One region of the Variovorax sp. V35 genome, then DNA from elsewhere that is predicted to be linked to it. Evidence: riboswitches for the same ligand, from Rfam matches in the RefSeq annotation. Region 1 holds a riboswitch; the other holds the start of a gene.
The links. A riboswitch is a leader RNA that binds a small molecule or an ion and turns the genes downstream of it on or off. The one in region 1 is predicted to bind glycine.
Positions count from the first base shown of each region.

Region 2: linked by a shared signal. The riboswitch ahead of ACAM42_RS03675 (D-amino acid dehydrogenase) and the one ahead of gcvT (glycine cleavage system aminomethyltransferase GcvT) in region 1 are both predicted to bind glycine.

Region 1 covers NZ_AP028666.1:2,980,625-2,987,512, reverse strand. Annotated here, with positions in the region: gene ACAM42_RS13825 (MFS transporter) at 1-901, shown strand, start outside; gene ACAM42_RS13820 (hypothetical protein) at 1,064-1,546, shown strand; gene ACAM42_RS13815 (hypothetical protein) at 1,643-2,179, shown strand; glycine riboswitch at 2,211-2,297, shown strand; glycine riboswitch at 2,314-2,418, shown strand; gene gcvT (glycine cleavage system aminomethyltransferase GcvT) at 2,466-3,638, shown strand; gene gcvH (glycine cleavage system protein GcvH) at 3,710-4,081, shown strand; gene gcvP (aminomethyl-transferring glycine dehydrogenase) at 4,139-6,888, shown strand, end outside.
Region 2 covers NZ_AP028666.1:812,844-819,731, forward strand. Annotated here, with positions in the region: gene ACAM42_RS03655 (PLP-dependent aminotransferase family protein) at 1-288, shown strand, start outside; gene ACAM42_RS03660 (PhaM family polyhydroxyalkanoate granule multifunctional regulatory protein) at 353-1,141, shown strand; gene ACAM42_RS03665 (FIST C-terminal domain-containing protein) at 1,191-2,471, shown strand; gene ACAM42_RS03670 (RtcB family protein) at 2,690-4,105, shown strand; gene ACAM42_RS03675 (D-amino acid dehydrogenase) at 4,124-5,431, opposite strand; glycine riboswitch at 5,523-5,629, opposite strand; glycine riboswitch at 5,674-5,764, opposite strand; gene rfbB (dTDP-glucose 4,6-dehydratase) at 5,883-6,888, shown strand, end outside.

The DNA.
Region 1 (6,888 bases):
GGTCGCGCTGTGCGGGCTGGGCATCGCGGCCTACCACCCGCCCGCCACCGTGGCCGCGCGCGCGGCCGGCGGCGCCTCGCAGAAGGCGATGAGCGTGTTCTCGGTGGGCGGCACCATCGGCGCCTCGTTCGCGCCGGTGCTGGCGGCCACGGTGGTCGGTGGCGGCAGCCTGTCGCGCAGCTACCTGCTGGGCATTCCCGCGCTGGCGATGGGCGTGGTGTGGGTCGCGGCCAACGCGCGGCGCGGTGCAGTCGCCAGCAACGCGGCAGCCGCGGCGGCGCGCGCCGCGCAGGCCCGCGCCCAGGTGCTGAAGCCGCACAACGACTGGCGCGCCTTCAGCCTGCTGGTGGCGACCATCGTGGGCTGGTCGATCCCCTACGTCACGGTGCTGTCGATGCTCTCGCTGCGCATCACGCGCGACCTGCACGGCAGCACCTTCCAGGGCGCCGCGGCGCTCACCGCCTTCACCGCCGCAGGGGCCGTGGGCACGCTGGCCGGCGGCTGGCTCGGCGACCGCATCGGGCGCATGGGCACGATCCGCTGCGGCTACCTGCTCGCGCTGCCGGCCATGGCGGGCCTCGTGCTCGCCTCCACGCCCGGCGCGGCGCTGGCCTGCACGGCGTGGCTCGGCATGAGCATGTTCCTGCCCTTCGCCGCGCAGGTGACGCTCGCGCAGGACTACCTGCCGCGCAACCCGGCGACCGCCAGCGGCATCACGCTCGGCCTCGCGCTCTCGGTCGGCGGACTGGTGTCGCCCCTGTTCGGCCTGCTGTCGGATGCGCGCGGACTCGGCGTCACGCTCACGGTGGTGTTGTGCGTGCTGTGCGTCGCAACCGTGCTGGCCTTGCGGCTTCGCAATCGGACGGTGCAGGTGATGGCGGGCGAGGCTGCGGCGGCCTGAGCCCTGCCCCGCGCTCCCGGTGTCCTATGGACGCGCCCTGAACCACGGACCACCGAAATCCGTGGGCGATTCAACGCCGCACGCCTCCTCTTTCACTGCCAGAATCGACGCAAGCTTCGACGTCGAGCCTGACAGACAAGAAGAAGGAAAGAGAAGGACGCCATGCACCGAATCGTCGCCCAGGGCAGCAGCCTTGTCGCTGCCGGCTTGCTGGCCACCGCCGGTATCGCGGCCACGCCGGCCGCCGCGCCCGTTGCAGCCGTTGCACCAGCAGCCGCCCCCGCCAATCCCACCAATCCCGTCACCCACCTCGCCGAAGTGGAAAGCGCCGTGCGCGCCTGGGCCGCCGCCTGGTCCGCGCGCGACGTGGAGCGCTACCTCGCGGCCTACGCGAGCGACTTCACCCCCGCGCGCGGCCAGACCCGCGAGCGCTGGGAGGCCGACCGGCGCGCCCGCATCACGGGCAAGTCGCGCATCAGCGTGGGCATCGAGGGGCTGGTGATCAGCGTTCAGGGCACCTCGGCCAGCGCGCAGTTCCGGCAGGTCTACAGCGCCGACGCGCTCACCGAGACCGACCGCAAGACCCTCGAGCTGCAGCGCGTGGGCCCGCGCTGGCTGATCCGCAAGGAGAGCGCGGGCAACTGACGCGCGCCGCCTTGTCCCTGTAAGGCAAATGGTTCACGAAGATGTCACCACTTGCAACGATGCTGCAGCCTTCGACCTCCGAAAGCTGTGGCCGCCATGTTCCCCACCAAGACCGAGAAGGCACGCGACGAACTCCAGGCCGGGCAGCGCACGCTCAGCCAGCGTGAGCGCGCCCTGCTGCTCATGGCCGACGGCCGGCGCTCGCTGACCGACTTCAGCCCGCTGTTCCCCAGCCGCGTCGAGGCCGAGCAGGCGATCCAGGGGCTGATGCAGCGCGGCTACCTGCAGGTCGCGCGCCCGGTCGCGCCACCGCCCGCACCGGCCCCCACGCCCGTCCCCGCCGCCGAGCCGATCCAGGTCGCCACCTCGGCCGACAGCTTCGACGGCAAGCGCTCGCTGGCCACCACGCGCATGTTCCTGTTCGACATCTGCGAGCGCATGTTCGTGCGCCGCGACCCGCGCTTCGCCAACCAGATGCGCGACGCCCTGCGCGAGGCCCGCGACCGCGAGGCCATGCTGACCATCGCCGCGCTGATGCTCTCCGAGATCGAGAAGGCCGCCGGCCCCGAGCGCGCCGACTCGCTGCGCGAGCGCATCGACAAGCTGCTGCCGCCGGCGGAAACCGTGCACTGAGCCGCCAGCCCCGGCCCCGCGATCCACTACACTCGCCGGGTCAGGAGAGAGCCCCGCGCGACGGGGCCGCCGAAGGCGCAGGGGTTCCCCGAACGCTCAGGCAAAAGGACTGACAAGACGCCGGCAACCACCGGCGTTTCCTTGCTGGAGAGAGGCCGTGGCATTGCACGCGGCCCACCGAAGGAGCAAACCCCGATCGTGGGGCGAATCTCTCAGGTAAAGCGGACAGCAGGGGTGGCCCGTGGCGTTGCAGCCATGGATTTCGACTGCCCCTTTGGAGTGCCCCGTGGCTGCTTCCTCCGCTTCCGACGCCCAACTTCTCAAGACACCGCTGTACGACCTCCACGTGGAGCTCGGCGCCCGCATGGTGCCCTTCGCCGGCTACTCCATGCCCGTGCAGTACCCCGCCGGCCTCATGGCCGAGCACAAGCACACGCGCGATGCGGCCGGCCTGTTCGACATCTCGCACATGGGCCAGCTGCGCCTCGTCGGCCCCGATGCCGCCGCCGCTTTCGAAGCCCTGATGCCCGTCGACGTGATCGACCTGCCCGCCGGCAAGCAGCGCTACGGCCTGCTGCTGAACGACGAGGGCGGCATCCTCGACGACCTGATGTTCTTCAACGAAGGCAATGGCTCGCTCTTCGTGATCGTGAACGGCGCCTGCAAGGTGGCCGACATCGCCCACATCCAGGCCAGGATCGGCGCGCGCTGCCAGGTGCAGCCCCTGCCCGACCACGCGCTGCTGGCGCTGCAAGGCCCGCAGGCGGCCGCCACGCTGGCGCGCCTGTCGCCCGGCATCGAGCGCTTCGTGTTCATGACCGGCGGCGCGGTGCAGATCGGCGGCGTCGCGGCCTTCGTCACCCGCAGCGGCTACACCGGCGAAGACGGCTTCGAGATCTCGGTGGCCGCAAAGGACGCCGACGCCCTCGCCCGCCTGCTGCTGGCCCAGCCCGAAGTGAAGCCCGTCGGCCTGGGCGCGCGCAACTCGCTGCGGCTCGAAGCCGGCCTGTGCCTGTACGGCAACGACATCGACACCACCACCACCCCGGTCGAAGCCTCCCTCAACTGGGCGATCCAGAAGGTGCGCCGCGCCGGCGGTGCGCGCGAAGGCGGCTTTCCGGGCGCGGCCAAGGTGCTGGCCCAGCTGGCCGCCGTCGCCTCGGGCGCTGCCGGCCACACCGACCACAAGACGCTCACGCGCAAGCGCGTCGGCCTCGTGGCGCTCGAACGCATTCCGGTGCGCGACGGCACGCTGCTGCAGTCGCTCGAAGGCCACGACATCGGCGCCGTCACCAGCGGCCTGCTCGGCCCCACGGCCGACCGCTGCGTGGCCATGGGCTACGTGGCCGCCGCCTTTGCCGAGCCCGGCACGCGCGTGCAGGCCATCGTGCGCGGCAAGCCGGTGCCGATGGAAGTCTCGACCATGCCCTTCGTTCCGACGCGCTACTACCGCGGCTGACCGACACTGAACACCGCAGACCCGGCTAGGCTCTGCACCCCGATTCCATTTTTTCCACGAGGAGTTTTTTCATGAGCATCAAATACACCAAGGACCACGAATGGGTGGCGGCCGAAGGCGGCGCCGCCACCGTCGGCATCACCGTGCATGCGCAGGACGCGCTGGGCGACGTGGTGTTCGTCGACCTGCCTGAAGTGGGCAAGACCTTCGCGCAAGGCGAGGTCGCCGGTGTGGTCGAGTCGGTGAAGGCCGCCGCCGATGTGTTCATGCCCGTGTCGGGCGAGATCACCGAAGTGAACGAAGCGCTGCGCGCCGACCCGTCGCTGGCCAACAGCGACCCGCTGGCCGCCGGCTGGTTCTTCAAGGTCAAGCTGAGCGAGCCCGCGCAGCTCGACGCCCTGCTCGACGCCGCCAGCTACGACAAGTTCGCCGCCGAATCCTGATCCGCTGAACAGCAGCTTCCTCGCACCTTCGTTCCTTCTCCCCGAGCCTTCACCGCCATGCCGATTCCCGCCCTTCCCTCTTTGCAAGAACTAGAGAACGCCGAAGAATTCCTCGCCCGCCACATCGGCATCGATGCGGCGGACGAGGCGCGCATGCTGCCGGTGATCGGCTCGGAAACGCGCGCGGAGCTCATCGACGGCATCGTGCCCGCGGCCATCCGCCGCGCCCGGCCGATGCGCCTGCCCGCGCCGGTCACCGAGGCCGACGCGCTGGCCGAGCTGAAGACGCTGGCGTCGAAGAACAAGGTGTTCAAGAGCTTCATCGGCCAGGGCTACTACGGCACGCACACGCCGGGCGTGATCCTGCGCAACATCCTGGAGAACCCCGCCTGGTACACCGCCTACACGCCCTACCAGGCCGAGATCTCGCAGGGCCGCATGGAAGCCCTGCTCAACTTCCAGACGATGGTGTGCGACCTCACGGGCATGGCCATCGCCAATGCCTCGATGCTCGACGAGGCCACGGCCGCCGCCGAGGCCATGACGCTCGCCAAGCGCAGCGTGAAAAGCAAGAGCAACGTGTTCCTCGTGTCGGGCGACTGCCACCCGCAGACCATCGAGGTCATCAAGACGCGCGCCGCCCCGCTGGGCATCGAAGTCAAGGTGAGCACCGTGTCGGAAACGCTGCCGCACCTGATGGTGAGCGGCGAGTTCTTCGGCGTGCTCGCGCAGTACCCCGCCACCACTGGCCACGTGCACGACCTGCGCCCGCTCGCGGGCCACGCGCACCAGTGCGATGCCGCCTTCATCGTCGCGGCCGACCTGCTGGCGCTGACGTTGCTGGTCGCCCCCGGCGAGTTCGATGCCGACATCGTCTGCGGTACCACGCAGCGTTTCGGCATGCCGCTGTGCAACGGCGGCCCGCACGCCGCCTACCTGGCCTGCCGCGATTCGTTCAAGCGATCGCTGCCCGGCCGCCTCGTCGGCGTGAGCGTCGACACGCACGGCCAGCCCGCCTACCGCCTCGCGCTGCAGACGCGCGAGCAGCACATCCGCCGCGAGAAGGCCACCTCGAACATCTGCACCGCGCAGGTGCTGCCGGCCGTGGTCGCCAGCATGTACGCCGTGTACCACGGCCCCGACGGCCTCACGCGCATCGCACAGCGCGTGGCCGTGCTCACCGCCATCCTCGCCAAGGGCCTGTCGCAGATGGGCCGCGAGCCGGTGAACACCACCGCCTTCGACTCGCTGACGATCCGCACCGGCGACGACACGGCCGCGATCATCGAGCGCGCACAGGCCGGCGGCGTCAACCTGCGCCAACGCCTGCAGCAGCACCTGGGCATCTCGCTGGACGAAACCACCACGCGCGCCGACATCGAAACCCTGTGGGCCCTGTTCGTGCCCGCCGGCACCGCGATGCCGCGCTTCGACGAACTGGCCGCCAGCACCACGCCGCTGATTCCCGAGGACCTGCGCCGCACCAGCGCCTTCCTCACGCACCCGGTGTTCAACACCCACAAGAGCGAAACCGCGATGCTGCGCTACATCCGCAGCCTGTCGGACAAGGACCTCGCGCTCGACCGCAGCATGATCCCGCTGGGCAGCTGCACCATGAAGCTCAACGCGACCAGCGAGATGATCCCCATCACCTGGCCCGAGTTCGCCAACATCCACCCCTTCGCGCCCGCCGACCAGCTGCAGGGCTACGCCCAGCTCGACGCGCAGCTGCGCGCCTGGCTGTGCGAGGCCACCGGCTACGCGGGCATCAGCCTGCAGCCCAATGCGGGTTCGCAGGGCGAGTACGCGGGCCTGCTGGCCATCAAGTCCTTCCATGAAGCCAAGGGCCAGGGCCACCGCAACATCTGCCTGATTCCCTCGTCGGCGCACGGCACCAACCCGGCCAGCGCCCAGATGGTGGGCCTGCAGGTGGTGGTGACGGCCTGCGACGCGCAGGGCAACGTCGACATGGACGACCTGAAGCGCGCCTGCGAAAAGCACAGCGCCCACCTGGCCGCCGTGATGATCACCTACCCCAGCACGCACGGCGTGTTCGAAACCCGCGTGAAGGAACTGTGCGAGCTCGTGCATGAGCACGGCGGCCGCGTGTACGTCGACGGCGCCAACATGAACGCGCTGGTTGGCGTGGCGGCACCGGGCGAGTTCGGCGGCGACGTGAGCCACCTGAACCTGCACAAGACCTTCTGCATTCCGCACGGCGGTGGCGGCCCGGGCGTCGGTCCGGTCTGCGTGGTCGAAGACCTCGTGCCCTACCTGCCGGGCCACGCCACGGCCGGCGTGCCCTCGAACGGCGTGGGCGCCGTGTCGGCCGCGCCGCTGGGCAATGCAGCCGTGCTGCCGATCAGCTGGATGTACTGCCGCATGATGGGCGCCAAGGGCCTGCAGGCCGCGACCGAAACGGCCATCCTCAGCGCCAACTACATCAGCGCCCGCCTGAAGGACCACTACCCCACGCTGTACGCGAGCCCCAACGGCCACGTCGCGCACGAGTGCATCCTCGACCTGCGCCCGTTGAAGGACACCAGCGGCGTCACCGCCGAAGACGTGGCCAAGCGCCTCATCGACTACGGCTTCCACGCGCCCACGCTGAGCTTCCCCGTGCCCGGCACGCTGATGGTGGAGCCCACCGAAAGCGAACCGCTGGCCGAGCTCGACCGTTTCGTCGACGCGATGATCGCCATCCGCGGAGAAATCCGCCGCGTGGAAGAAGGCGTCTGGTCGAAGGACGACAACCCGCTCAAGCACGCGCCGCACACCGCCGCCAGCCTGCTCGGCACGGAGTGGAG
Region 2 (6,888 bases), 2.2 Mb from region 1:
GAGCGCGTGCGCATCCGCCTGGACGGCGCGCGCGGCCGCGCGGTGAAGCTCGCCATGTCGCACGGCTGCACCTTCGCCTCGGAGCCCGCGGGGCTGTTCGGCTGGGTCGACACGGGCGTGGACACCGACGCGCTCACGCAACGCATGCTCGACCAGGGCTACCTGCTGGCGCCGGGCTCGCTGTTCCATGCGCGCCGCCCGCCGAGCACGATGATGCGGATCAACTTCGCGACCTCGCAGGACGCGAATTTCTGGAAGGTTTTCAGCCGGGTCAGGGACGAGCTCTGATTCGCTTGCAAAGGGCTTGGAGTAAGCTGGCAGCACAAGAAAACCCAGCCAGGAGACCTCCCGCATGAGCAACGCCAGCAAACCCTTCGACTTCAGCCAGTTCGTCCCCGGATTCGACTTCCTGAAGAACCTCGCCGGCGGTGCCGCCGCGGGCTCCGGCTCGGTGCCCGGCATCCCCAGCCTCGCCAGCTGGGTCGCGCCCACCATGAGCGTCGAAGAGGTCGACAAGCGCATCCAGGAACTCAAGACCGTCCAGTACTGGCTCGAACAGAACGGCCACGCGCTCAAGGCGACCATCCAGGCGCTCGAGGTGCAGAAGATGACGCTGTCGACCCTGCGCGGCATGAACGTGCGGATGGAAGACATCGCCAGCGCGTTCACCAAGCAGGCTGCGGCGATGGCGCCGGCGCCTGCACCGGCCCCTGCTGCCCCGGCACCCCGGCCTGCGCCGGAGCCTGTCGAGGAAGAGGAAGAAGAGTTCGACGAGGCCGAGGAAGAAGCGGAAGAAGAGGAAACCCCGGCGCCGAAGAAGACCTCGCGCGCCAAGCCCGCAGCGTCCAACGGCGCCGCCGGCGTGGTCGACCCGATGCAATGGTGGGGCTCGCTCACCGAGCAGTTCCAGCAGATCGCGAGCACGGCGCTGCAGGATGCGGCGCAGCTCAAGGTGCCGGCCATGGCGCAGCCGCTGGCCGACGCCGTGGGGCAGGTCATCGGCAAGGCAACGGCGGCGCGCAAGCCGGCCGCCAAGACTGCTCCGAAGAAAGCTGCCGCCAAAAAAGCCGCGCCGGCACCCGCCGCGCGCAAGAAAACCACGTCCACCGCCGCGCGCAAGCGAACCTCCGGCCGGCGCTGACGTCTCACAGTCACCTTTCCAGACGACGACGCACGGGTCGGTACGCACCATGAAACTGTTTCCCACCGGCCATGCCACCCACCCGCAATGGCGCATGGCCGCCGGCCTCGTGCTGGCCCAGTTGCGCGCGCAGATGGCGCTGCCCGATTACGCGTCGAACCCGACGCTCGGGCTGCTCTACATCACCGACCACTACGCGGCCGAGGCGCAGGAGATCCTCGATCACCTGAGCGCCGAGCTGCCCGAGGTCACCGACTGGTCGGGCACGGTCGGCATCGGCGTGTCGGCCAACAACGCCGAGTACTTCGACGAGCCCGGCCTGAGCCTGATGCTGTGCGCGCTGCCCAGCGACCAGTACCGCGTGTTCTCGGGCGTGGCGCCGCTGGGCAGCTCCGAAATGAGCGGCTTCGAGGCGCACACCGCGCTCGTGCACGCCGACCCGGCCACGCCCGACCTGGGCGAGCTCATCGGCGAGATGGCGGGGCGCACCGACACCGGCTACCTGTTCGGCGGGCTCTCGTCCGGCCGCGGCGGGGCGCTGCAGTTCGCGGTTGGCGGCAACGGCAACATCCGCGGCCACGGCGCGGCGGGCGGCGTGTTCTCGGGCGGCTTGTCGGGCGTGGTGTTCGGCGAGGGCGTGCGGCTGGTGTCGCGCGTCACGCAGGGCTGCCAGCCGCTGCGCACCGGCGGCGCGCGCGAGCGCGAGATCACCGAGGCCGACGGCAACCTGCTGCTGGCGCTCGACGGCGAACCGGCGCTCGACGTGCTGCTGGCCGACCTGCAGGTGTCGCTCGACCGGCCGCAGGAGGCCATCGACGCCGTGCGCAACACGCTGGTCGGCCTGGCCGACGCGGGCAGCGACGGCATCCGCCGCACCGGCGACCTGGGCGCCGACGTGCTGGTGCGCCACATCATCGGCCTGGACCCGACGCGGCGCGGCATCGCCATTGCCGACAACGCCGAGGCCGGCATGCGGCTGAGCTTCTGCCGCCGCAACGCGCAGGCGGCGCGCGCCGACCTGATGCGCATCTGCGCCGAGATCCGCGAAGAGCTCGAGCCCGAAGAACAGACGCTGGCCACCGCGCGCGCCGTGGCGGCCGGCGAGGCCGAGGCCGCGCCGCATCCGGCGCGGCGCATCGCAGGCGCGGTGTACGTGAGCTGCTCGGGGCGCGGCGGCCCGCACTTCGGTGCGCCGGGCGCCGAATTGCAGATCGTGCGGCATGCGCTGGGCGACGTGCCGCTGGTCGGCTTCTTCGCCGCCGGCGAGATCGCGCGCCATCACCTGTACGGCTACACCGGCGTGCTGACGGTGTTCACTGCGCCGGACTGACTGACTGGCTGACTGACGGGAAAAAACGACGCGCGCGCCTGCGCGTTGTTTTCGCAGGCGCTTCGCGTCGCTAGAATCCGCCCGCTTTCTTGAATCTCTGCTGCTGCAAGAAAGAGTGATCCGCGCGCCCCGAGGCACGCGGTCGATCTCTTTCGCCCCGCCACGCGATGTGACGGGGCCCGGAAACCGACACGGTTTCCCCGAATGGAATTGCAGCCATGGGCAGCCCTACCCACAGTCATTTTTCGAGACTCCAGCGCGCCTTTTCGCGCGCCCACATCGCCGTCGACTACCGCGACGGCATCTATCACCTGCGCAACGAAGCCGCGCAGGCGACCGTGCTTCTGCCGCAGAGCCTGCCGCTGGAAGAAAAAGCCGTGAACCAGCTGCTGGCCTTCGCCAGCGTGCGCTCGCCCGACGGCGCGCACGGCGTGTGCAAGGCCTGCGCGACGCCGGACTTCCATCCGGGCTCGGTCGCGCCGGTGGGCAGCGTCGTCGCGACCGATGGCGACTTCGTGATCCCCGCCGCGGTCGGCACCGACATCAACTGCGGCATGCGCCTGCTGACCACCGGCCTCACGCTGGACCAGGTGGCGCCGCACAAGACGCAGCTGCTCGCGCGGCTCACGCGCAGCCTGCTCGACAACGGGCGCGACGTGCCGGTGCACACGGCGGCGTTTCGCGCGCTGTTCGACGAAGGGCCGGCGGCGTTCTTGGACGCCGTGCGCAACGACGGGCTCTGGGCGGCCTGCGACCGCGACCGGCTGCAGGCCGAGATCGGCGCGTGCATCGGCCTGGCGAGCTTCGGCGGTCAGTCGCGGCACGCACCGCCGGCCTACACCGGCGCGCGCCACGAGGTGTTTCGCGACCCGTGCCTCGGCACGCCGGGCAGCGGCAACCACTTCGTCGAGCTGCAGGTGGTCGACCAGGTGATGGACCGGCACGCGGCCTACCGCGCGGGGCTCAAGGCCGGCGAAGTCGTGGTGATGATCCACAGCGGCTCGCGCGACATCGGGTTCCATGTCGGCGGCCGCTGGATGGGCCGCGCGCGGGCTGAATGGCCGCAGGGCCTGCGCCATCCGAAGAGCGGGCTGTACGGGCTGGCCGGGCCGCTGGCGCAGGAGTACCTCGAAGCCATGGGCGTGGCCGCGCGCTATGCGTGGGCCAACCGGGTCGTGCTGGCCGAGCTGGTGCGCAAGGACTTCGCCGAGCTGCTGGGCGCCACGGCGTCGACGCTGGTGGTCGACGTGCCGCACAACGTGGTGCTGCGCGAGCACGGCATGAACATCCATCGCAAGGGCGCGACGCCGGCGCATGCGGGCGACCTCGCGCTGATTCCCGGGTCGATGGGCGATCACTCGTACCTTGCGACCGGGCTGGGGCATGAGGACTGGCTGTGGTCGTGCAGCCATGGTGCCGGCCGGCGCATGCGTCGGCAGGAAGTGCGCGCGATGCGGCCTGCGCCCGGCGACACCGAAGCCAGCTGGCAATGCGTGACGCTGCGCGAAGAGCGCCGCATCGAGGAGGCGCCGCAGGCCTACAAGCCGATCGGCGTGGTGATCGAGGCGCAGGAAAGCGCGGGGCTCATCCGCTGCGCCGTGCGGCTCAAGCCCTGTGTCACGTTCAAGGCATGACCCGGGGCGCGTGGCGTGTCAGCCCAGTGCGGGCTGCACGGCGCGCGGCGCGGGCGCCGGCATGCCGGCGAACGCGAAATCGACCTCGGGCGCCAGCCCGCTCACGATGCGCGCGATCGACTTGCCCGAGCCGCAGGCGTGCGTCCAGCCGAGCGTGCCGTGGCCGGTGTTGAGGAACAGGTTCGGCAGCTTGGTCTTGCCGATCAGCGGCACGTTGCTCGGCGTGGCCGGGCGCAGGCCGGTCCAGAACTGCGCGCGCTCGGTGTCGCCGGCGCCGGGGAAGAGCTCCTCGACGCGCCGCACGATGGCTTCGCAACGCACGCGGTTCAGGTCGCGGTCGTAGCCGTTGAGCTCGGCCGTGCCGGCGATGCGCAGGCGGTCGCCCGATTCGGAGGTGTAGCGCGAGAACACCAGCTTGTATTCGTCGTCGGTCAGCGAGACCTGGTGCGCCTTCGACGCGTCCTTCACGGGCAGCGTCACCGAGTAGCCCTTGGCGGGGTAGATCGGCAGGCGGATGCCCAGCGGCGCGGCGTACAACGGACTCAGCGAACCCATCGCGAGCACGAAGGCATCGCCGCGGATGCGCTGGAAGCGGCCTTCGTTGTCGGTCGCCTCGACGTGGTCGATGCTGCCGCCGGCTTCGCGCAGCGCGGTCACCGTGTGGCTCATGAGGAACTTCACGCCGGCCGCCTCGGCCAGCTTCACGAGTTCGCGCGCGAAGCGGTTGGCGTCGCCCGATTCGTCTTCGGCGGTGTACGTGGCGCCGGCGAGTTGGGGGCGGATGTGGGCGAGGGCGGGTTCGATCTTGATGGCCTCGTCGGCGGAGATGACCAGCCGCTCGCAGCCCAGGGCGCGCATCTGCTCGGCGGGCGCGAGGGCGCCGTCGAATTCTTTTTGCGTCGTGTAGAAGTGCAGGATGCCTTGCGTGCGCTGGTCATAGTTCAGGCCGGTGTCTCGACGCAATTGCTGCAACATTTCCCGGCTGTATGTACCGAGACGAACGATCTGTTCGATGTTGTGGCGGGTGCGCGCGGGGGTGCATTCGCGCAGGAACTGCAGGCCCCAGAGCCATTGGCGCATGTCGGCGCGGATGCGAAAGAGCAGCGGCGCGTCTTCCTTGCCGAGCCATTGCAGCACCTTCAGCGGCGCGCTCGGATTGGCCCACGGTTCGGCATGGCTGACCGAGATCTGGCCGCCGTTGGCGAAGCTGGTTTCGGCGGCCGGGGTGGCCTGCCGGTCGATCACGGTCACCTCGTGGCCGAGTTGCTGGAGGTAGTAGGCCGAAGTCACGCCGAGCAGGCCGGCGCCAAGAACGATCACACGCATTGCAAGTACCTTTGAGTTTGCAGCGCTTGAACGGCGGGCGTGGAGTGCTATTGAAAAAATAGCAAGCAACCGGACGACCGATGTCCAAGTTGCCGCTCCCCCTGTCCTCGGTACCTGAGAGATTCACCCTGCTGCACCCGCAGCGGGTTTGCTCCTTCGGTGCGCCACATGGCGTGGCGGCTCTCCAGACGGCCGTATCGATGAGTGCAGTACTGACCCCTTGCCGAAGTTCCTGGGCGTTGCCTGGAATTTCGTCGGGCCGACCTGAGCGTTTATGGGAGTTTGCGCCTTCGGTAGGGCCTCCGTGGAGGCCCGCTCTCCTGCAATTGTTGGCGATTGTAGGCGGGCCCCGCAAGCCGGCCAAGCCCTGTACATCGGCACTTCACACCGATGGGATAATTGAATGTTGATTTTTGGTAAAGCAAACTTTTTTCTACATGCAGGGGACTCCATGATCCTGGTTACCGGCGGCGCAGGCTTCATTGGCGCCAATTTCGTGCTCGACTGGATCGCGCAGGGCAACGAGCCCGTCGTGAACCTCGACAAGCTGACCTACGCAGGCAACCTCGAGACCCTGGCGTCGCTCAAAGGCAACGCGAACCATGTCTTCGTGCAAGGCGACATCGGCGACAGCGCGCTGCTCGATCGCCTGCTGGCCGAGCACAAACCCCGTGCCGTCGTGAACTTTGCCGCGGAATCGCACGTGGATCGTTCGATCCACGGTCCGGAAGACTTCGTGCAGACCAACGTGCTCGGCACTTTCCGCCTGCTCGAATCGGTGCGCGGCTACTGGAACGCCTTGCCGGCCGACCAGAAGGCCGCCTTCCGCTTCCTGCACGTGTCGACCGACGAGGTCTACGGCTCGCTCTCCAAGACCGACCCGGCCTTCACCGAAGAGAACAAGTACGAGCCCAACAGCCCGTACTCGGCCAGCAAGGCCGCCAGCGACCACCTCGTGCGCGCCTGGCACCACACCTACGGCCTGCCGGTGGTCACCACCAACTGCTCGAACAACTACGGCCCGTTCCACTTCCCCGAGAAGCTGATCCCGCTGATGATCGTCAACGCATTGGCCGGCAAGAACCTGCCCGTGTACGGCGACGGCATGCAGGTGCGCGACTGGCTCTACGTGAAGGACCACTGCAGCGCCATCCGCCGCGTGCTCGAGGCCGGCAAGCTCGGCGAGACCTACAACGTCGGCGGCTGGAACGAGAAGCCCAACATCGAGATCGTCAACACCGTGTGCGCGCTGCTCGACGAACTGAGCCCCCGCGCCGACGGCAAGCCGTACAAGGAACAGATCACCTACGTCACGGACCGCCCGGGCCACGACCGCCGCTACGCCATCGATGCACGCAAGCTCGAGGCCGAACTCGGCTGGAAGCCCGCCGAGACCTTCGACACCGGCATCCGCAAGACCGTCCAGTGGTACCTCGCCAATGGCGAGTGGGTGCGCA